One region of the Kitasatospora sp. NPDC034035 genome, then DNA from elsewhere that is predicted to be linked to it. Evidence: riboswitches for the same ligand, from Rfam matches in the RefSeq annotation. Region 1 holds a riboswitch; the other holds the start of a gene.
What was found. Region 1 has a riboswitch for glycine ahead of gcvP (aminomethyl-transferring glycine dehydrogenase). Riboswitches for the same ligand answer to the same signal wherever they lie in the genome.

Region 1 (10,461 bases):
CCTGGGCAATGCCGGCGCCCCCATCGCCACCGCCTTCGCCGTCCTCGGCAACGGCGGCACCACCACCGAGGTCGGCTACGTCACCGCCGCCCGCCTGCTGCCCACGGTGCTGCTCCTGGTGCTCGGCGGCGCCCTCGCCGACCGCCTGCCCCGCCACCGGATCATGGTCGCCGCCAACCTGTTCAGCGGCGCCTCCCAGGCCGTACTGGCCGCGCTGGTCCTGGCCGGGAACGCCCGACTCTGGCAGCTGCTGGTGCTCTCCGCCGCCGGCGGCGCCGGCTACGCGCTCTACTCCCCCGCCTCCGGCGGCATGATCATGCAGGCCGTCCCCCAGGAGCAGGCGGCCCGCGCCTTCTCGGTCTTCCGGATGGGCCAGAACGCCTCCCAGATCGGCGGCGCCGCCCTCGGCGGAGCACTCACCGCCGTGGTCGGCCCCGGCTGGGTGCTCGCCCTGGACGCCCTCTGCTTCCTGATCGCCGCCGCGCTGCGCTTCTTCCTGGAGCCGGAGCAGGCCCCCGCCCCCTCGGGCGCCAGCATGCTGCGCGACCTGCGGGAGGGCTGGCGGGAGTTCGCCTCCCGCCGCTGGCTCTGGGTGATCGTGCTCCAGTTCTCCGTCCTGGTCGCCTGCATCGGCGCGGTCGAGTCGGTGTACGGGCCGGCCATCGCCAAGGAGCGGCTCGGCGGCGCGGGCGCCTGGGGCCTGGCGATGTCCGCCTACGGCGTCGGCCTGGTGGCCACCGGCCTGCTGATGGCGCGCTGGCGGCCCCGCCGGATCCTGCTGGTCGGCAACTGGGGGGTGTTCCTGTTCGGCGTGCCCGCGCTGGCCCTCGCCGCCGCCGCACCGCTGCCGCTGCTGATCGCCGCGATGTTCCTCTCCGGCGTCGGCGTCACCGTCTTCGGCGTCAACTGGATGGTCGCGCTCCGCCAGGAGATCCCAGCCGAGATGTTCTCCCGGGTCTCCGCGTACGACGAGCTCGGCTCCTACTCGCTCGCCCCGGTCGGCACCGCGCTGGCCGGCCCGGCCGCCGTGGCGCTCGGCCTGGGTGGCGCGCTCTGGACCTGCGCCGTCGCCTGCCTGGTGCTCAGCGCGGCGGTCCTGCTGGAGCCGCAGGTGCGCCGGCTGAGCCGCCGGAGCACCACCGACGCACCGGTGCCCGCCACCGAGCCCGTGCCCACGTCGTGAGCGCCCCGTGCGCCCCTCGTGCGCCCACCGGTGGGCAACCAACGGGACAGGTGGTACGTCCGGACAGGTAGGAATCACGACCGCTCTGGGGGGCCACCGGTGCCGAAGCCACTGCTGTTCCTGGACGTCGACGGCGTCCTGAACCCGGTCTGCCCGCATCCGGACGCCGGATTCGACACCCACACCCTGCTCGGCTACGCCGTCCTGCTGTCCGCCCGGCACGGCGACTGGCTGCGCGAGCTCGCCGGGACGTACGAACTGGTCTGGGCCACCACCTGGGAGGAGCACGCCAACACCCACATCGCCCCGGCGATCGGCCTGGACCCGCTCCCGGTGGTCCGCCTCAGCGGCTACGTCCCGCAGCCCGACGACCCGCACGTCCCGCTGATGGAGCTGTTCTCCGCCGCCAAGTGGGCCCCGCTGCTGCGCTACGCCGGAGGCCGCCCGTTCGCCTGGGTGGACGACGTCATCCCCTCCCGGCTGGTCCGCAAATCGCTCTGGCGCCGCGACCGCCTGCTGCTGCCGATCGACCCCGGCCAGGGCCTGGAGCGCCGGCACGTCGACCGGCTGCTCGCCCGACCGCCGCGCGGCCAGGCCCTCCCCGTCAAGGCGCTCAGGGGGTCGGCAGCCAGCTGACGTGCCCGGCGAGCAGCGCGTACCCGACGAAGGCCACCGTGTCGATCAGCGCGTGCGCCACCACCAGCGGCATCACCCGCCCCCAGCGCCGGTACAGCAGGCAGAACACCGCCCCCATCACCATGTTGCCGATCAGCCCGCCGACCCCCTGGTACAGGTGGTACGAGCCGCGCAGCACCGAGCTCGCCACCACCGCCGCCGGCCAGGACCACCCCAACTGCCGGACCCGGCGCAGCAGGTAGCCGAGGACGACGACCTCCTCGAGGATGGCGTTCTGCCAGGCCGACAGCACCAGCACCGGCACCCGCCACCAGACGTCCGGCAGCCCCGAGGGCGCGACCGTCAGGTTGTACCCGGCCGCCTGCGAGGCCAGGTACAGCGCCAGCCCCGACCCGCCGATCGCCGCCGCGACGGCCGCGCCCCGGCCGAGGTCGCGCAGCTTCTGCCCGAGGTCGAAGCCCAGCACCCGCAGCGCGGCGCCCTCGCGCACCAGCAGGTAGCCGACCAGTACCACCGGCATCAGGCCGCGCCCGATGTAGTACAGCTGCCACACCAGGTCCAGCCAGGGCCGCCCGGGCGCCCGCGAGCCGTTCAGCGTGGCGACCTGCTGGCCGAGCTTGATCGGTTCGGTGAGCGAGCCGGCGAAGCTGATCAGCGCGCTGATCCCGCTGGCCCCGAGCGAGAGGCCGAGGACGATCAGCAGCTCCGCCCCGAGCAGCCGGCGGGTGGGCTGCTCGGTCTCCGGCGCGGTCGGGACGGTGGTCACGGGGGCTCCAGCGGACGGGCGGTCGCTCCGGCCGTCGGCCGACCGCCGGAGCGATCATCCTGACACAGCGGCCCGGTCAGCCGGCCGGCCAGGTGCGTACCGGCCGACCGGGGTACACACCGGCCGACCCACCGGCCAGGTGCGTACCGGCTAACCCACCGGCCAGGTGTGCACCGGCTCCCCGCCGCGCATGTGCTCGGCGTAGCGCCGGGTCATCGCCGCGAGCGCCGCCGGCCGGTCCATCCCGTACTGCTCGCGCAGTCGGTGGAAGGTCGCGCTCTGCCAGGCCGCGCCGTTGGTGCGGCGCAGGCAGCGCTGCTCGATGATGCCCAGGTAGCGGTCCCGGTCGGCGGGCTCCACGCCCCACTCGTCGAGGCCCTGGTAGGCCATCGGCAGCAGCTCGCCGAGCACCAGGTCGACGGCGGACACCGTCTGCAGCCCGCCGCCGCGTCCGGCCCGTCCGGGGCGCGGCCACTGGAACACCGCGTCGATGCCGTACCGGGCGCCCTGCCGGAAGTTCTCGTCCGCCCGCTCGAACGGCAGCCGGGTCCAGACCGGCCGGGGCTGCTCGGCAAGCACCCGCACCAGCCCGTAGTAGAAGGCGGCGTTGGCCAGTGTGTCGGCCACCGTCGGCCCGGCCGGCAGCGCCCGGTTCTCCACCCGCAGGTGCGCCACCCCGCCCGAGACGTCGTAGATCGGCCGGTTCCAGCGGTAGATGGTGCCGTTGTGCAGCCGCATCTCGGCGAGCTTGGGCGCGCCGCCGGTGGCCAGGACCTTCAGCGGGTCCTCGTCGTCGCAGATCGGCAGCAGGGCGGGGAAGTAGCGCAGGTTCTCCTCGAAGAGGTCGTACGCCGAGTCCACCCAGCGCTCGCCGAACCAGGTGATCGGGCGCACGCCTTGCGCCTTGAGCTCGGCCGAACGGGTGTCGCAGGCCTGCTGGAAGAGCACCGGACGGGTCTCCCGCCACAGCTCCCGCCCGAACAGGAAGGGGGAGTTCGCGCCCAGCGCGAGCTGTGGCCCGCAGAGCGCCTGGGCGGCGTTCCACACCGAGGAGAAGCGCTCGGGGGTCACCTGGAGGTGCAGTTGCAGCGAGGTCGCGGCGGCCTCGGCGACCATGGTGATGGACTCCAGCTGGAGGTGCTCGACGCCCTCGATGTCGAGCGCGATCTCCTCCCCGCGCGCGGCCAGTATCTGGTCGCTGAGCAGGGTGTACCGCTGGTTGTGGCTCATCGCGTCGAGGCCGGTGTGGGCGTGCTCGAGGGTCGGCAGGATGCCCACCATGACGATCCGGGCGCCCGCTTCGGCGGCCCGCCGGTCGGCGTAGCGCAGCCCGATGTCGAGCTCCTCCCGCAGTTCCTCGAAGACGTGCCCGCAGAGCCGGTGCGGCGTGATGTTGACCTCGATGTTGAACTTGCCCAGCTCGGTCTGGAAGTCGCTGGAGCCGATCTCGCTGAGCACCTGGGCGTTGTTCATGGCCGGCAGGCCCTGCTCGTCGGCCAGGTTGAGCTCGATCTCCAGCCCCATCACCGCCCGCGGCCGGTCGAAACGGTCCTCCCGCAGCATCCGCCCCAGCGCCTCCTGACAGGCCTGGAGCTTTCGCCGGTAGAGCTGTCGGTCCGCCAGATCCGCCCGAGTCGCCACGACCTTCTCGCCCACGGTCCCCTCCTCCTGAGACACCCCGTTGAGCCACCCGGCCGACCGACCGTGCAAGCATCATGCCCACCTCGAAGATCGATACCCGAATGCTTGTACTGGCTTGCAATGCAAGGAAACTGACGGTAATTCAGACTATCTGCAGACTTGCTCGGCGCCACCGCCTGTGATAAACAGATCACCCTGCGCATCTGTTCGATGAAAATTCGCACAGCGCTCCGGCCGGTCCGCTCCCACCGCGCAGCCCTCGTCGACGGCGGCGACCGCGCCGGCACCGCGATCCTGCACAACCGGACACGGCCCGGCCCCCGTCACCGATGACGCGCCACGCCATGCCGGTATGCCGCTCTCGCACGCCGATCTCACCTGGAGAGGCGGACCCCGCCATGACTCTGCAGACCCCCCAGCCCCCGCCGAGCGCCCTGCGTGCCGTCCTGGGCGCACTCGACTCGGAGACCGCGCTGCGCCAGCCCGCCGCCGCAGCACTGCGCCATCCGGCCGGCCCCCTGATCCCCGCCCATCCGCTCGCGGTCCATGTCCTGCACGGCCCGCACCCCGATCTCCCCGCCGCCCGCCGCACCGGGTGGCGCTTCCTGATCAAGGACGGCGCCGACGTGGCCGCCGCCGCCGAGGTGGTGCAGGCCGTCGAGGGCCACACCTTCTCCCACTTCACCGCCGGCCCCTACCTCGACTCGACGGTCCGGGCGCTGCGCGAGGCCTGGCAGCTCGCCCAGAACTCCCGGATCCGCCAACAGCCCAGACTGCTGACCTTCCCAGGCCAGTACGCGACGGCGCTCTGGCTGCACAGCCCCGACACCGGCCCGGCCGCCGACCTGCTGATCCCGCTCGCCCCGGCCCCGCTCGGCGTCACCGCCCACCGCGCCTACCCGGCCGCCGAACTGCTGCCGCTGCTCGCCCGGGCCCCGCTCGCCAGGCCGCTGCTCCTCGGCTCCTCCTGAACCACCCGTATCCGCACGGGCCGCCGGACCACCGCCCGGCGGCCCTCCGTCGTGCCCGCGCACCCGGGCCCGGGTGCATCACCCGAACGGCGACCACCGGAACGGGCCATCCCCCATGGCCTGATCGGGCCATCCACCGCCTGACCCACCGGTGCGCGATTTCCCCCTGCCCCCACCTGAACGGGTGATCTCTGCCCGGGAGTTGTGGCGCATGTCACGAAATCGCTGCGCGCACGTCCACGGATGCCGACACTGGGAACCAGCGTGGAAGGACCACCTGTCCTACCCACTTGAGCGCCGGTCAACACCTGGTCGGCGTGCGGACAGGATCCGACTACCGCGGCGGCCTCCGGACGGCACGACCTCCGGCGACCGCACCACGGGGAGGATCGCAGAGCGAAGCGAGGGTACGCGTATGTGCCAGCACCGTCCTGAGTGCCCATCGGCCGAGTCCGAGGACCGCGAAGCGGCCGTGTCGGTGGCCTGCCACCCGGAGCAGGGCTGGAGCCTGCTCTGCAACGGCGTCGTCCTGTTCGAGGACACCGGAGAGCTGCTGCCGGACGGCCGGGTGATCGCGCCGCGCCGACCCGTCGCCCACGCGGCCTGACCACCCGGTCCCCGGCCGTACGCCGGGCGCGACCGCACCGCGGTCCCGACCGTACGGCCGGCCCGGACACCGACTCGAGGCAGTACGGGCAGGGCCCCGGCGGAGAGTTCCGCCGGGGCCCTGCCGTTCGTCCGGACGCCGTGGCGCCCGGCTCCGTCAGACGCCGTACTCGTCCAGCGGCGGGCAGGAGCAGACCAGGTTGCGGTCGCCGTACGCGCCGTCGATCCGGCTCACCGGCGGCCAGTACTTGTCCGCCGGGTTCACGCCCGCCGGGAAGACCGCGTCCTGCCGCGAGTAGCCGTGCGCCCAGTCGCCGGCCAGCTCGGCGGCGGTGTGCGGGGCGTTGCGCAGCGGGTTGTCGTCGGCGGCCCACTCGCCCGAGCCGACCTTGTCGATCTCGGCCCGGATCTCGATCATCGCGTCGCAGAACCGGTCGATCTCGTGCAGGTCCTCGGACTCGGTCGGCTCGATCATCAGCGTGCCGGCCACCGGGAAGGACATCGTCGGCGCGTGGAAGCCGTAGTCGATCAGGCGCTTGGCGATGTCGTCCACCGTCACGCCCGTCTCCTTGGTCAGCGGGCGCAGGTCGATGATGCACTCGTGCGCGACCAGCCCGCCCGGGCCGGTGTAGAGCACCGGGAAGTGCGGCGCGAGGCGCTTGGCGATGTAGTTGGCGTTCAGCACCGCGACCTGCGTCGCGCGCTTGAGGCCCTCGCCGCCCATCAGCCGGACGTACGCCCAGGAGATCGGCAGGATCGCCGCCGAGCCCCACGGCGCGGCCGAGATCGGGCCGACACCGGTGGCCGGGCCGGCCTCCGACTGCAGCGGGTGGTTCGGCAGGTACGGCGCCAGGTGGGCGCGCACCGCGACCGGGCCGACGCCCGGGCCGCCACCGCCGTGCGGGATGCAGAAGGTCTTGTGCAGGTTCAGGTGCGAGACGTCCGCGCCGAACTTGCCCGGCTTGGCGAGGCCGACCAGGGCGTTCAGGTTGGCGCCGTCCACGTACACCTGGCCGCCGGCCTCGTGCACCATCGCGCAGATCTCGGTGATCTGGGTCTCGTACACGCCGTGGGTCGACGGGTAGGTGACCATCAGCACCGACAGGTTGTCGCGGTGCTGCTCGATCTTGGCCTTCAGGTCCTCGACGTCCACGTCGCCGTCGACCAGGGTCTTCACCACGACCACGCGCATGCCGGCCATCACCGCGGAGGCCGCGTTGGTGCCGTGCGCGGAGGACGGGATCAGGCAGACGTCGCGCTGGGTGTCGCCGTTGCCGTGGTGGTAGGCGCGGACGGCCAGCAGGCCGGCCAGCTCGCCCTGCGAGCCCGCGTTCGGCTGGATCGACACGGCGTCGTAGCCGGTCACCTCGACCAGTTGCTGCTCCAGCTGGCGGATCAGGGTCAGGTAGCCCTGGGCCTGGTCGATCGGCGCGAAGGGGTGGAGCTGGCCGAACTCCGGCCAGGTCACGGCCTCCATCTCGGTGGTCGCGTTGAGCTTCATGGTGCAGGAGCCCAGCGGGATCATGCCCCGGTCCAGCGCGTAGTCCCGGTCCGACAGGCGGCGCAGGTAGCGCAGCATGGCGGTCTCCGAGCGGTGGCTGTGGAAGACCGGGTGGGTCAGGTACTCGTCGTCGCGCAGGAGCGCGGCCGGCAGCGCCTCGGCGCCCTCGGCCACCTCGACCGCCTCGACGCCGAACGCGGCCCAGACGCCGGCCAGGTGCTCGCGGGTGGTGGTCTCGTCGGCGGAGACGGAGATCCGGTCCGCGCCGTCCTGGTGGACGTTGATGCCGTTGGCGCGGGCGGCGGCGGCGATCTCGGCGGCGCGGCCCGGGACGACGGCGGTGACGGTGTCGAAGAACTCGCCGTGCAGCAGCTCGACGCCGCCGGCCCGCAGGCCCTCGGCGAGGGCGGCGGCGTAGCGGTGGGTGCGGCGGGCGATGTCGGCCAGGCCGTCCGGGCCGTGGTAGACGGCGTACATGGAGGCCATCACGGCGAGCAGCACCTGGGCGGTGCAGATGTTGCTGGTGGCCTTCTCGCGGCGGATGTGCTGCTCGCGGGTCTGCAGCGCGAGGCGGTAGGCGCGGTTGCCGTCGGAGTCGACGGACACGCCGACCAGGCGGCCGGGCAGCGAGCGGGCGTACTCGGCGCGCACCGAGAGGTAGCCGGCGTGCGGGCCGCCGAAGCCCATCGGCACGCCGAAGCGCTGCGAGGTGCCGCAGGCGATGTCGGCGCCCAGCGAGCCGGGGGACTTGAGCAGGGTCAGCGCCAGCAGGTCGGCGGCGACGGCGACGATCGCGCCCAGGCCGTGCGCCTGCTCGATCACCGGGGCGAGGTCGCGGACCACACCGGTGGCGCCCGGGTACTGCAGCAGCACGCCGAAGACACCGCGCTCGGCGATCTCGGCCGGGATGCCCTCGGACAGGTCGGCGACGACGACCTCGACACCGGTCGGCACCGCGCGGGTCTCGATCACCGCGATGGTCTGCGGCAGGGTCTCGGCGTCGACCAGGAACACGCCGCCCTTGACCTTGGTGACGCGGCGGGCCAGTGCCATCGCCTCGGCGGCCGCGGTGCCCTCGTCCAGCAGCGAGGAGCCGGAGGTCGGCAGGCCGGTCAGGTCGGAGACCACGGTCTGGAAGTTGAGCAGCGCCTCCAGGCGGCCCTGCGAGATCTCCGGCTGATACGGGGTGTAGGCGGTGTACCAGGCCGGGTTCTCCATGACGTTGCGCAGGATCACCGGCGGGGTGAAGGTGCCGTAGTAGCCCAGGCCGATCATCGGCTGGAGCACCCGGTTGTGGCCGGCCAGCTCGCGCAGCTCGGCGAGGACCTGGGCCTCGGTCCGGCCGGCGGGCAGGTCCAGGGCGGTGATGGAGCGGATCGCCTCGGGCACGGCGGTGGCGGCGAGCTCGTCCAGCGAGCCGTAGCCGACGGACGCCAGCATCTTCTCCTGCGCGGCGGCGTCGGGGCCGATGTGGCGGTTCTCGAAGGGGCTGGCCAGCTCAAGCTCGGTGAGGGTCGAGGCGCTGGTGGGGCGTCCCGCGTTCGGCTGGGCGTTCATGGTGGTCGAGGCCTCCTGGTCACGGACCGGCGGGGGTACGCGCGCCGACCGGCCTTCCCCGCTGCGGACAGCGAATGAGCCATGGCGGGCGGACCCGACAGGCCTCCCCCTCTGTCATCGGGACCTGAGAGCTTCGCCCGCACGGTGCGCTGTGGGCGCTCCGTCGGCTTGCACCGTCGGTGAGGGTGGTGGTCGCCGGCTTCTGTGCCGAGACTCCTGCCCTGCTTTCCAGAGTGACCTACCCCACACGGTACGGATGCCTGAGAGATTCCGGGGAGGAGTTGCTCCTTCGGCGCCCCGACCAGCGCTTTTCGCGGTCGGAGACTCTCCCGAGCGGGCTCTGCGGTCGCCGCCCAGGGTACCAGCGGGAGGCCGTCGGATCACGGGTGCTTCGGGTCACCCCGGGTCTACGCGCGTCCCCCGGACGGCTCAGCCCGCAGCCCGTCCGGCGCACCCCGGTCGCGCCCGTCCGATTCATGGCATTTGGTGTGAAGTGGCGGACGGCACGGGTACTCCGGCCGACTTCCTGTGGGAGTTCCGCAGGCTCAGCGCACTGGAGGAAAGAGTGCAGACCGACATCGACCCCCGGGACCTCATCGGCCACAAGGCGGTCGACCGCAACGGAGACAAGATCGGCACGGTCGACGAGGTGTACCTGGACGACGCCACCGGCCAGCCCGAGTGGGCCGCCGTCCGGACCGGCATCTTCGGCCGGGACGCCTTCGTCCCGCTCACCACGAGCGAGTTCTCCGGCGACGAGCTCCGGGTGCCGTACGACAAGTCGCTGGTCAAGGAGTCCCCCGACTTCGGCGTGGGCCAGCACCTGTCCCCCTCCCAGGAGCTCCAGCTCTACCGCTACTACGGCCTCGACACCCGAGCGGAGGACCACCCGGGCGGCGAGGACGGCGGCCACGCCGCGCAGTCCGACCTCGACTTCGGCGTCACCCCCGCCGCCGCCGCGGTCGCCGCCAAGCCGCACGCCTTCCACTCCCCCGAGCCCGAGAGCACCAGCGCGACCACCGCCGTAACCGCCATGGAGAGCAACATGCGGACCCTCAGCACCCCTGCTCCCGCCACGGCTTCCCCGGCGCCCATCACGGAACCCAAGCTGCACCCGATGCCGGCGGCGACCACCCACGCACGCGGCTCGGGGGCCGACTCCTCCGCTCCCGGCAACCCGATCGAGATCACCTGCCGCGAGGAGCGTCTGGAGGTCACCACCGAGTGGCACAACGTGGGCACCGCGAAGCTGCGCAAGTACGTGACGACCGAGCAGGTCGAGCGCCGCGTCCCGGTGGTCCGCGAGCGCATCCGGGTCGAGCGGATCCCGGTCGGTGAGGCCGAGCGCGCCGTCCTCACCGAGAAGGAGATCGCCGAAGCCGTCGAGGAAGTCACTCTCCGTGAGGAGCGCCCGGCGGTCCGCAAGTACCTCGCCCCCATCGAGCGCGTCCGCCTGGTCGTCGAGCGCTACACCGACGAGGAAGTGATCCGGGAAGAACTCCGCCGCGAACACGTCGAGGTCCACGACCCCACCACGCCCCAGGACGCCGTCACCCCGACCCCCGACGCCTCCCGCGCCACCGGGATGCGCCCGCTCGTC
Region 2 (10,461 bases), on a different contig from region 1:
GCCCGGGCGATGCCGATGCGCTGGCGCTGGCCGCCGGAGAACTCGTGCGGGTAGCGGTTGTAGTGCTCGGGGCTGAGGCCGCACAGCTCCAGCAGTTCCTGGACGGCCTTCTTGAGCCCGCCCTCGGGCACCGCGTTCTGCAGCTTGAACGGCGCGCCGACGATGGTGCCGACGGTGTGCCGGGGGTTCAGCGAGGAGTACGGGTCCTGGAAGATCATCTGGATGTCGCGGCGCAGCGGCCGCATCGCCCCGACGCTCAGGTGGGTGATGTCGGTGCCCTCGAACTCGATCGTCCCGCCGGTCGGTTCGTCGAGCCGGGTGACCAGTCGGCCCATGGTCGACTTGCCGCAGCCGGACTCGCCGACGACACCGAGCGTCTCGCCGGCGTTGACGGTGAAGTCGATGCCGTCGACGGCCCGGACCGCGCCGGTCTGGCGCCGCATCAGCCCGCTGCGGATCGGGAAGTGCCGGGTCAGGCCGGTCACCTTCAGCAGCGGCTCGCGGTCGGGTGCGGGTGCCGGTGCGGGGATCGAGGCCGCCTGGGTGTCCGTCATCGGTTCTCTCCAGAAAGGTGGTACGAGGCCGGGCTCACAGCCGGGGCGCGATCTCTTCGGCGAAGATGCGGTGCCGCTCGTCGGCCGGCAGGTGGCAGGCCGCGAAGTGCCCGGGTACGGCCTCGGCCAGCACCGGGAGCTCGCTGGTGGAGCGTCCCTCGGTCAGGGCGGCGTACGGGCAGCGCGGGTGGAAGGCGCAGCCCGTCGGCACGTTGATCAGGCTGGGCGGGGTGCCCTTGACCGGGACGAGCCGGTCCTGCAGTTCCCGGTCCAGGCGCGGCATCGAGCCCAGCAGGCCCCAGGTGTAGGGGTGTTCGGGCGCGTCGAAGAGGGTCTCGGCCGGTCCGCGCTCGACGCACTTGCCGCCGTACATGACCAGGATGTCGTCGGCCAGTTCGGCGACCACTCCGAGGTCGTGGGTGATGATGATGACGGCGGAGCCGAACTCGTCCTGGAGGTCGCGGATGAGGTCCAGGATCTGCGCCTGGACGGTGACGTCCAGGGCGGTGGTGGGCTCGTCGGCGATCAGCAGCGAGGGGTCGTTGACCAGGGACATGGCGATCATCGCGCGCTGGCGCATGCCGCCGGAGAACTGGTGCGGGTAGTCGTCGATCCGGCGGTCGGGCTGCGGGATGCCGACCCGGTCGAGCATCTCGATCGCGCGGGCCCGGGCCTGCTTCTTGTTCGCCTCGGGGTGGTGGACCCGGTAGGCCTCGACGATCTGCTGCCCCACCGTGTAGTAGGGGTGCATCGCGGTCAGCGGGTCCTGGAAGATCATCGCCATTTCGCGGCCGCGCAGTTGGCGCACCCGGTCCGGGCCGGCGGCGATCAGGTCCTCGCCGTTGAGCCGGATCTCGCCGCTGATCCGGGCCCGCTTGGAGCGGTGCAGGCCCATGATGCCGAGCGAGGTGACGGACTTCCCGGAGCCGGACTCGCCGACGATGCCGAGGGTGCGGCCCTTGTGCAGGTCGAAGCTGACCCCGTCCACCGAGCGGACCAGGCCGTCGTCGGTGTCGAAGTGGATCCGCAGGTCGCGCACGGAGAGGAAGGGGTCACCGGTCGGGGCCTGCGCAGTGGCTTCCGTGGTCTTCTGGAGCTCGGTCACGAGAGCCTCACCCGGGGGTCGACGAGGGCGTACAGGAGGTCGACCACGAGGTTGCAGGCGACGATGAAGAAGGCGGCGAGCAGGGTGACGCCGAGGATCTTGGGCAGGTCGTTGTCGGAGATCGCCTGGACGGCGAACTGGCCGACGCCCTGGAGCGAGAAGACCTGCTCGGTGATCAGCGCACCGCCGAGCAGCAGCCCGAGGTCCATGCCGAAGATGGTGACGATCGGGGTGAGCGCGGCGCGCAGCCCGTGCCGGGTGACGACCTTGCGCTCGACCAGGCCCTTGGCCCGGGCGGTGCGGATGTAGTCCTCGCTCATGGTCTCCAGCATTCCGGCGCGGGTGAGCCGGGCGTAGAGCGCGGAGTAGAGGAAGGCCAGCGAGATCCAGGGGAGGATCAGGTTGCGGGCCCACATCAGCGGGTTGTCGGTGAAGTCGACGTACTGCAGGTTGTCCAGGATCGGCCACTCGTAGCTGAACAGCGTGAGCAGCAGCGCGCCGGTGAAGAAGACCGGCAGCGAGACGCCGGCGAGGGCGATGCCCATGGAGAGCCGGTCGAAGATCGACTTCGGCTTGAGGGCGGAGACGACGCCGGTGGCGACGCCGGAGACCAGCCAGAGCACGGCCGCGCCGGCGGCCAGCGAGATGGTGACCGGGATCCGCTTGGACAGCTCGGGCCAGACCTCCAGGTGGTTCTTGAAGGAGTAGCCGAAGCAGGGCACGTGGCAGGTGGCCGGCTCCGGCCCGAACTTGTACTCGGCGCCGCTGACCAGGCCCCTGAGGAAGTCCCAGTACTGGGCGTACAGCGGCTTGTCGAGGCCGAGGTTCTGCTTGACTGCGGCGATCGCCTCGGGTGAGGGGTTCTTCCCGATGTACTGGGCGGCCAGCTGGTCGGCCGTTTCGCCGGCGACGCGCGGGAGCAGGAAGAAGATCGCGAAGGTGACCGCGCTGACGACCAGCAGCAGCAGCACCGCCGAGAAGATCCTGCGGATGATGTAGGCAAACACAGTTGGGCGGCTCCGGCGGCCCGCCGTCGTCCGGGGTCTTCCGGACGACGGCGGGCGCCGCTGCCTTCACCTGCCTTCAGGGATGCGGAGCCAGGCTCTTACTTGGTGGTGCCGATGTTCAGGGAGTCGTACTCACCCGAGAACGCCGGGTTGGAGGCCATGTTGGTGGCGTTGTCCGGGCGGTACAGGAAGACCTTGAAGTAGGTCAGCGGGACGATGACCGCCTGGTCCATGACCTTCTTGTCGATGTCGCCGTAGATCTTCTCGCGGGCGGCCTTGTCCGGGTTGACGGCGGCGTCGTCGATCAGCTGGTTGACCGCCGGGTCGTTCAGCTGGGACAGGTTGCTGTTGCCGGAGGCCTTGATCGCGCGGCCGTCGACGATCTGCTGCAGGAAGCCGTAGCCGGTCGGCCAGTCGGCACCCCACTGCATCATCATCAGGCCGATGTTGTGGTCCTGGGTGAACTGCGGGGCACCGGCGCTGTCGGTCAGGTACTTGCCCTGCGGGTACTGCTGGATCTCGGCGTTGATGCCGACCTTCTTCAGCGCGGCCTGGATCGAGGTCGCGGCGGCGACCTCGGTGGCGCGCTCGGTGCGGGCGGAGATGACGGTGTTGATGCTGTCCTTGCCGCAGGCCTTCAGGGCGTCCTTGGCCTTGGCCTCGTCACCCTTGTTGTCCTTGGTCTCGAACTGGTTGAAGTCCTGGTGGCCCGGGATGTCCGGCGGGAGCACCGTGTTGGCGATCTGGCCGCGGATCGGGCCGCCCTCGGCGGTCTGCACCGAGACCTTGTCGATCGCGAACTGGACGGCCTTGCGGCAGTCGACGTTGTCGAACGGCGCGACCTTGGAGTTGATCGCCAGGTAGACCAGGCGGCCGCCGTAGGCGTTGTCGGTGCTGGCCTTGAGCTTCGGGTTCTGCAGGATCTGCGCCTGGGTCTGCGGGTCGACGCCGCCACCCACCAGGTCGACCTGGGCGTTGCCGGCCAGCAGGTCCTTGTCGATGGTGGCCTGGTCGATGTTCATCTTGAGCTGGATCTTGTCCGGCAGCTGCTTCCGGATCGGGTCCGTGCTCTTGTCCCAGTTGGTGTTCGGCACCAGGGTGGCCTGCTTGCCGTCCTCGTAGGACTCGAACTTGAAGGAGCCCGAGGACACGATGTGCTTGACGTAGTCGGCACCGGTGTCCTTGGCCTGCGGGACCGGCGCGGTCTGCGGGGCGCTCACCAGGTAGTCGAAGTCCGCGAACGGGTGCTTCAGGTGGAAGACGATCGTGCTGTCGTCCGGCGTCTCGATCGACTTCAGGTCGCCGGTCTTGTCCTTGTACGGACCCGCGTACGGCGTGTCGTTGTCGACCAGCAGGTCGTGGAAGTAGGTCGGGCCGTTGGAGTTCACGTCCGGCGCGAAGTTGGAGCGCTCGACGGCGTACTTGACGTCCTTCGAGCTGATCGCGGTGCCGTCGTCGTACTTCAGGCCCGCACGCAGCTTGTACGTCCAGGTCAGGCCGTCCGCGCTGGGCTGGCCCATCGACTCGGCGAGGTCCGGGACGAGCTTGTTGCCCTCCTCGCCGGCGGCCGGGTTGAACGTGGTCAGCGGACGGGCGTACAGGCGCGAGAAGTTGTAGATGTACGCGTAGTACGTGTTGCCCGGGTCGAGCGAGTCCGGGGTGCCCTTCATCTCGAAGGTGACCGTCCCGCCCTTCTTGTCCGAGGCGTTGACGATGTTCTTGGTGGCCGCGTTGGCTCCGCCGCCGCCCGAGGCGGAGGACGAGGAGGACGAGTCGCCGCTCTTCGACGAGCTGGAACAGCCGGTGACAACCAGGACCGCGGCGGCAGCCGCCGCGGTCAGGGCGACGGTACGGGACCTACGCATGGGTGAGATCAACCCCTTGAGGATGTGGAAAAGGTGGAGGGTCCTGACGCAGGGTCAGTTGCTCTTGGGATCGAGGGCGTCGCGCAGCCCGTCGCCGAGCAGGTTGAAGGCGAGCACGGTAAGGAAGATCGCCACGCCGGGGACCACCATGTACTGGGGGTCCACCTGGTAGTACCGGATCGCGTCCTGGAGCATCCCGCCCCAGGAGGCCTGCGGAGGCTGGATGCCGACACCGAGGAAGCTCAGCCCGGCCTCGAAGAGGATGTTGGTCGGGATCAGCAGGGTCGAGTAGACCAGGATCGGACCGACCAGGTTGGGCAGCAGCTCCTTGAACAGGATGAACGGGCCCCGGGCGCCCAGGCTGCGGGCCGCGTGGACGAACTCCCGCTCGCGCAGCGAGAGGGTCTGGCCGCGCACGATCCGGCCCATGTAGGGCCAGTTGAAGAAGCCGATCACGAAGATCAGCACCAGGATGTGCAGCGGCAGGCCGTGCAGGCCGAACGCACCGCCCTGCAGCGAGGTCGAGATCGCGATCGCGAAGAGCAGCAGCGGGAACGCCAGGAAAACGTCCATCACACGGCTGATCAGGGTGTCCACCCAGCCGCCGTAGTAGCCGGCCATGATGCCGAGCACGGTGCCGATGGTGTTGGACAGCACGGTCGCGCCGAAGGCGACCAGCAGGGAGACCCAGGAGCCCTCGATCACGCGGGTCAGCAGGTCGCGGCCCTGCAGCGGGTCGACGCCGAGCGGGTGGGACCCGCTCATGCCGCCCCAGTCGCCGAGCGGCAGGCCGCCGAGGTCGGCGTCCAGCAGGTCCTGGTGGAGGGCGTCCGGGTCGAGCCCGAACATCGACTCGATCGGCTTGGCCAGCACGGCGAGCAGGATCAGCAGGATCACCACGACGCCGCCGGCGACGGCGGCCTTGTCCCGCTTGAAGCGGGTCCAGGCGATCTGGCCGAGGGAGCGGCCCTCGATCTTCTTGGCCGGGCTCGCGGCGGCGGGTGCCTCCGGCTCGTTCCCGGCGGTTGTGACGGATGCGGTCATGGTCAGTTGGTCCCCTCGCCGACGGTGGCCGGCCCACGGGTGCCGGGCGCCGGCTTCGGCGGTGCGGCTGCGGACGTGCGGAGGTGCGTAGAAGCGGGTGGGCGCGGCAGTGCGTCGTGCACAGGCACTGCCACCACGCGGGATGGGCGTCGCGTGGTCGAACGGGTCGGCGTGCGCGCTCACCTTTGTGGGGTTCCAGTACGCGCGGTGCGTTGCGCAGAACTCTCTGCCATCCGAACTGGCTTACGCCAGACCTGACAACCGACAGATGCCCAACTGTGATCTGCAGGCATGCACCTCCCGGGCCTTCGGCATATCCCTCTTCACACGTCTGTAACATGCATGTCAAGATGGCCGGACGGCGCAATTCGGAAATTCGTCCGGAAAGCATCGAAGCCGACTTGACGGACAATCAAGTCGGCTTCGGCTTCGGCCTCAAGGCCCGGGATTTACGGCGGGAACGGGCCCTGAAGGACCGGGTTCGGCAGGACCGGGTTCGGCAATCAGCGCCCGGGGTAGCCGGGCCACGGCCGCTGCGGCTGTTGGGGCTGGGGCTGCTGCTGCCAGCCCTGCGCGGGCGGCTGCGTGCCGTAGGCCCATCCCGGCGTCGGCTGCCCCGACATCGACTGCCCCGGGTACGCGGGCGGCGGCACCGGCGGGTACGGACCGGTCGCCGGGCGGCCGGCCTCCCGGTCGAAGAACGGCCGCGCGTTGGCGCGCATCCACAGCGCCACCGGGTCGTACTCGTCCGACATCGCCACCGTGGACACCGCGAGCCCCTCCGGGGCCACCGCGATCGCCCGCTGCATCAGCGCGCGCACCGCCTCCACCGCGGGCGGCGAACTCTCGTACAGGTCCAGGCCGATCGCCAGGTACGGCTCCCCCACCGCCGGCTGCACCCACGCCCGGCGCAGCGCCCGGACCGCGCGCACCTCGCCGGCCTGCCGCTCCAGCAGCGCGAAGAACGGCTGGGCGTTGACCTGCGGCTCGCTCAGCTTCAGCGGACCGGCCGGCAGCCGGTCCAGGCCCGCGGCGACCCGCCGCAGGTCGGCCCAGGGCACGCCGACGCCGCCGCCGGGCGCGTGCGGGTTCAGCCACAGGCCCCAGCGGGTGCGGTACAGCGAGCCGGCGATCTCCCGGCCGGAGACGACCTCGTGGGCCCGCCCCCAGCCGGAGGCGGCCAGCTGCTCGGGCGAGGTGACGGCCGGCGCGTAGCCGTGGCCGCTGATCTCCATGTTCCCGTACTGCGCGTCAGGACTGCCCGGCGTGCCGTGCCAGAGCAGCATCCAGACCCGGCCGTCCGCCAGCGCGTGCAGCAGGCGCTCGTACGCGTCGTAGCGCTCCGGCGCGACCTCGCGCAGGGCGTGCTCCAACACGCCGGGATCCGCTCCCGGGCGCCCGGCCGGTGCCTGGCCCCAGGGCCCCGGCACCCCGCCCGCTCCCGTTCCCGCACTCATGCGCCCACCTCGCCGCGCCTCTTTCCTCGAACCACCGGCCGTCGGCCGTCTGCACGCACCCTATGGCGCGGCACCGGCCACCGCCACGGCGACGTGCCTTGGATACGAACCCCGCTCACACCCGCGTGTAGAAAGGCATGACCCGGGTGAGCAGCCACTCGACCACCGGGTCGTCGGCGAGGTCGAGCAGTACGAGGTGGACGCCGCCCGGCAGCGGCGCGGTTCCCAGCGCTCGGCCGAGCGCGTCGTTCACCGCGGCCGGGTCGGCCGGGGCCGCCGGATCCAACTGGACGCCCACGAACATCACGGTCGGCTCGCCCTCGATGCTGGCCAGCGCCCGGCGGGCGGTCAACACCCCGGGAAGGGCCGACAGTTCGGCCCGGCAGGCGGCCAGGAAGTGCTCCGGGTCCTCGCCCGGCACCGGCTCGCGCAGCGCCACCCGGCCGCCGGTAGGCGCCGCCGGGTCCTCGGCGGCCTCCCACCGGTCCTGGCGCGGACCGCGGCGCAGCTCGGCCACGCCCTGCGGCGGCACCGGGATGCCCACCGCCGCGTCCGGGTTCACCGCGATGCCCACGCCCAGCGGCAGCCCGCGGGCGAACTCCCAGACCGGCGCGATCGCGAAGGCCATTCCCGGCGCCTGCTGCAGGAACACCTCCTGCGAGGAGAACACCGGTACGTACGGGTCGCCGCCCAGTTCGATGGTCGGCAGGTCCAGCGACTGCCCCTGCGGGTCGGCCCCGCCGGGCAGCGGCACCCACACCTGGCTGCGGGCCAGCACCTCGATCACCCGCGGCGTCGCGCCCGGGTCGCCCAGGGCCGCGGTCAGCACCTGCTCCAGCTCGTTGGCCGGCCACGTGCCGCCCGCCGGCGCCCCCTCCGGGCCGCCCCACCCCTGCTGCTGCTCCACCGGGTACCCCATGCGCCGCCGATTCCGCCCTCTGCCGGTCGGCCGCCCTCTGCTGCGCCGACGCGGAGCAGTCTAGGGCTCGTGTTCGCCTCTGTGTCGTGTGACCGGCTCCCCCCTAGTCGTGTGACCGGCTCCCCTCTCACCGTGTGACCGGGTCCCCTCTCCCTTCCTCGTCCGGGACGTGCCATGATGTGCGCGTCCGACGGCATGCGCCGCGGGCCCCACAACTCCATACCGGCCGCTCGAACCCGCGCGGGAGAGCCCGGAGTGCCGCACCAGTGAGTGAGTGTGTGAGTGGCACAGCCGGCGCCGAAGGAGCAAGTCCTCCCCGGAATCTCTCAGGCCCCCCTACCGCACGGGTTAGGCACATCTGGAAAGCGGCGCGCGGCCCTGTCGCGCGCCCACCCACGGTGCAAGCCGCCATGCTGTCCTGGATGCTGGAAACAGCTGCGGGCCGGCGGGCGGTGAAGCTCTCAGGTTCGACGACAGATGGGGAGACCCACGCCGCCGCATGCCCGCGCGCAGGGTCGGCCCCCGAGAGGGTCCGGTCCGGCGCGTGCACCCATGAGTGCCCCGACCGAGGAGTTCCTGGCCATGTCGTCCCTCCGCCTGACCGCGCTCGACGCGCTGCACCGCGCCCTCGGCGCGACCATGACCGACTTCGCCGGCTGGGACATGCCGCTGCGCTACGGCAGCGAGCGCGAGGAGCACCTCGCCGTCCGCACCAAGGCCGGCCTGTTCGACCTCTCCCACATGGGCGAGATCACCGTCACCGGTCCGCAGGCCGGCGAGATGCTGGACCACGCGCTGGTCGGCTTCGTCTCCGCGCTGGGTGAGCTGCGCGCCCGCTACACCATGATCTGCGCCGAGGACGGCGGCATCCTGGACGACCTGATCGTCTACCGCCTGCGCGAGGACGCCTTCCTGGTCGTCGCCAACGCCTCGAACGCCCAGCTGGTCCTCGACGAGCTGATCGCCCGCGCCAAGGGCTTCGACGCCGTCGTCACCGACGACCGCGACACCTACGCGCTGATCGCCGTCCAGGGCCCGGAGTCCACCGCGATCCTGGCCGAGACCACCGACGCCGACCTGCCCGGCCTCAAGTACTACGCGATCCTCCCGGCCCACGTGGCCGGCCGCGAGGTGCTGCTGGCCCGCACCGGCTACACCGGCGAGGACGGCTTCGAGATCTTCTGCCACCCGGTCGACGCCGAGGAGATCTGGCAGGCGCTGACCGCCGCCGGCGAGGGCCGCGGCCTGGTCGCGTGCGGCCTTTCCTGCCGCGACACGCTGCGCCTGGAGGCGGGCATGCCGCTGTACGGGCACGAGCTGTCCACCGACCTCACCCCGTTCGACGCCGGCCTGGGCCGCGTCGTCCGCTTCGACAAGACCACCAACGAGGGCGCCTTCGTCGGCCGCAAGGCGCTGGAGCAGGCCGCCGCCGCGGCCGAGGCCAACCCGCCGCGGGTGCTGGTCGGCCTGGTCTCCGAGGGCAAGCGCGTCCCGCGCGCCGAGTACACCGTGGTCTCCGCCGACGGCGCCCCGATCGGCCGGATCACCTCCGGCGCGCCGTCCCCGACGCTGGGACAGCCGATCGCGATGGCCTACGTCGACGCGGCCCACGCCGCCCCCGGCACCACCGTCGCGGTGGACGTGCGCGGCAAGCACGAGCCGGTCCGGGTCGTGGCGCTGCCGTTCTACAAGCGCGCCCGCTGAGCGCCCGCCGAGCGCCCCGCCGACACCCGCCTTTCCCCATACCCGCACGTCGAAGCCGTCCACGCGGCGGCCCGCTTCGCCGTACCCGCTTCCCATCCTGGAGAATGACGCCATGAGCAACCCCCAGCACCTGCAGTACACCAAGGAGCACGAGTGGCTCACCGCCGCTGAGGACGGTGTCTCCACCATCGGCATCACCAAGCACGCCGCCGACGCGCTCGGTGACATCGTCTACGTGCAGCTGCCGGCCGTCGGCGACGCCGTGACCGCCGGCGAGACCTGTGGCGAGCTGGAGTCCACCAAGTCGGTCAGCGACCTGTACTCCCCGGTGACCGGCGAGGTCGTCGAGGTCAACCAGGACGTCCTGGACGACAACGGCCTGGTCAACAGCGCCCCCTTCGAGGGTGGCTGGCTGTTCAAGGTGCGCGTGGAGTCCACCGACGAGCTGCTCAGCGCGGACGAGTACGACGCGCTCACCCACAGCAGCTGACCCGCTCGTGATCGGGCGGGCCGCAGCACAGCGGCCCGCCCTCCCCCGCCGTCCCTCCGCTCTCCTCCCCGGGAAGACCACACCATGACGGTTCTCAACCAGTCCCTGCACGCCCTCGACCCGGAGATCGCCGCCGCGGTCGACGCCGAGCTGCACCGCCAGCAGACCACCCTGGAGATGATCGCCTCCGAGAACTTCGCCCCGGTGGCGGTCATGGAGGCCCAGGGCTCGGTGCTCACCAACAAGTACGCCGAGGGCTACCCCGGCCGTCGCTACTACGGCGGCTGCGAGCACGTCGACGTGGTCGAGCAGATCG

Region 2: it holds a riboswitch for glycine, as region 1 does, so the genes downstream of both, gcvT (glycine cleavage system aminomethyltransferase GcvT) here and gcvP (aminomethyl-transferring glycine dehydrogenase) in region 1, are expected to answer to the same signal.

Annotation. Positions count from the first base shown of each region.
Region 1 covers NZ_JBVISA010000026.1:13,723-24,183, reverse strand. The annotation lists gene ACZ52J_RS30300 (MFS transporter) at 1-1,183, shown strand, start outside; gene ACZ52J_RS30295 (HAD domain-containing protein) at 1,283-1,819, shown strand; gene ACZ52J_RS30290 (CPBP family intramembrane glutamic endopeptidase) at 1,797-2,585, opposite strand; gene ACZ52J_RS30285 (glutamate-cysteine ligase family protein) at 2,736-4,241, opposite strand; gene ACZ52J_RS30280 (hypothetical protein) at 4,625-5,197, shown strand; gene ACZ52J_RS30275 (DUF5999 family protein) at 5,613-5,804, shown strand; gene gcvP (aminomethyl-transferring glycine dehydrogenase) at 5,961-8,861, opposite strand; glycine riboswitch at 8,966-9,098, opposite strand; glycine riboswitch at 9,100-9,203, opposite strand; gene ACZ52J_RS30265 (PRC and DUF2382 domain-containing protein) at 9,355-10,461, shown strand, end outside.
Region 2 covers NZ_JBVISA010000006.1:292,983-303,443, reverse strand. The annotation lists gene ACZ52J_RS11590 (ABC transporter ATP-binding protein) at 1-554, opposite strand, end outside; gene ACZ52J_RS11585 (ABC transporter ATP-binding protein) at 589-1,659, opposite strand; gene ACZ52J_RS11580 (ABC transporter permease) at 1,656-2,666, opposite strand; gene ACZ52J_RS11575 (ABC transporter substrate-binding protein) at 2,765-4,531, opposite strand; gene ACZ52J_RS11570 (ABC transporter permease) at 4,586-5,575, opposite strand; gene ACZ52J_RS11565 (enhanced serine sensitivity protein SseB C-terminal domain-containing protein) at 6,079-7,032, opposite strand; gene ACZ52J_RS11560 (enhanced serine sensitivity protein SseB C-terminal domain-containing protein) at 7,148-7,951, opposite strand; glycine riboswitch at 8,183-8,303, shown strand; gene gcvT (glycine cleavage system aminomethyltransferase GcvT) at 8,534-9,655, shown strand; gene gcvH (glycine cleavage system protein GcvH) at 9,768-10,145, shown strand; gene glyA (serine hydroxymethyltransferase) at 10,230-10,461, shown strand, end outside.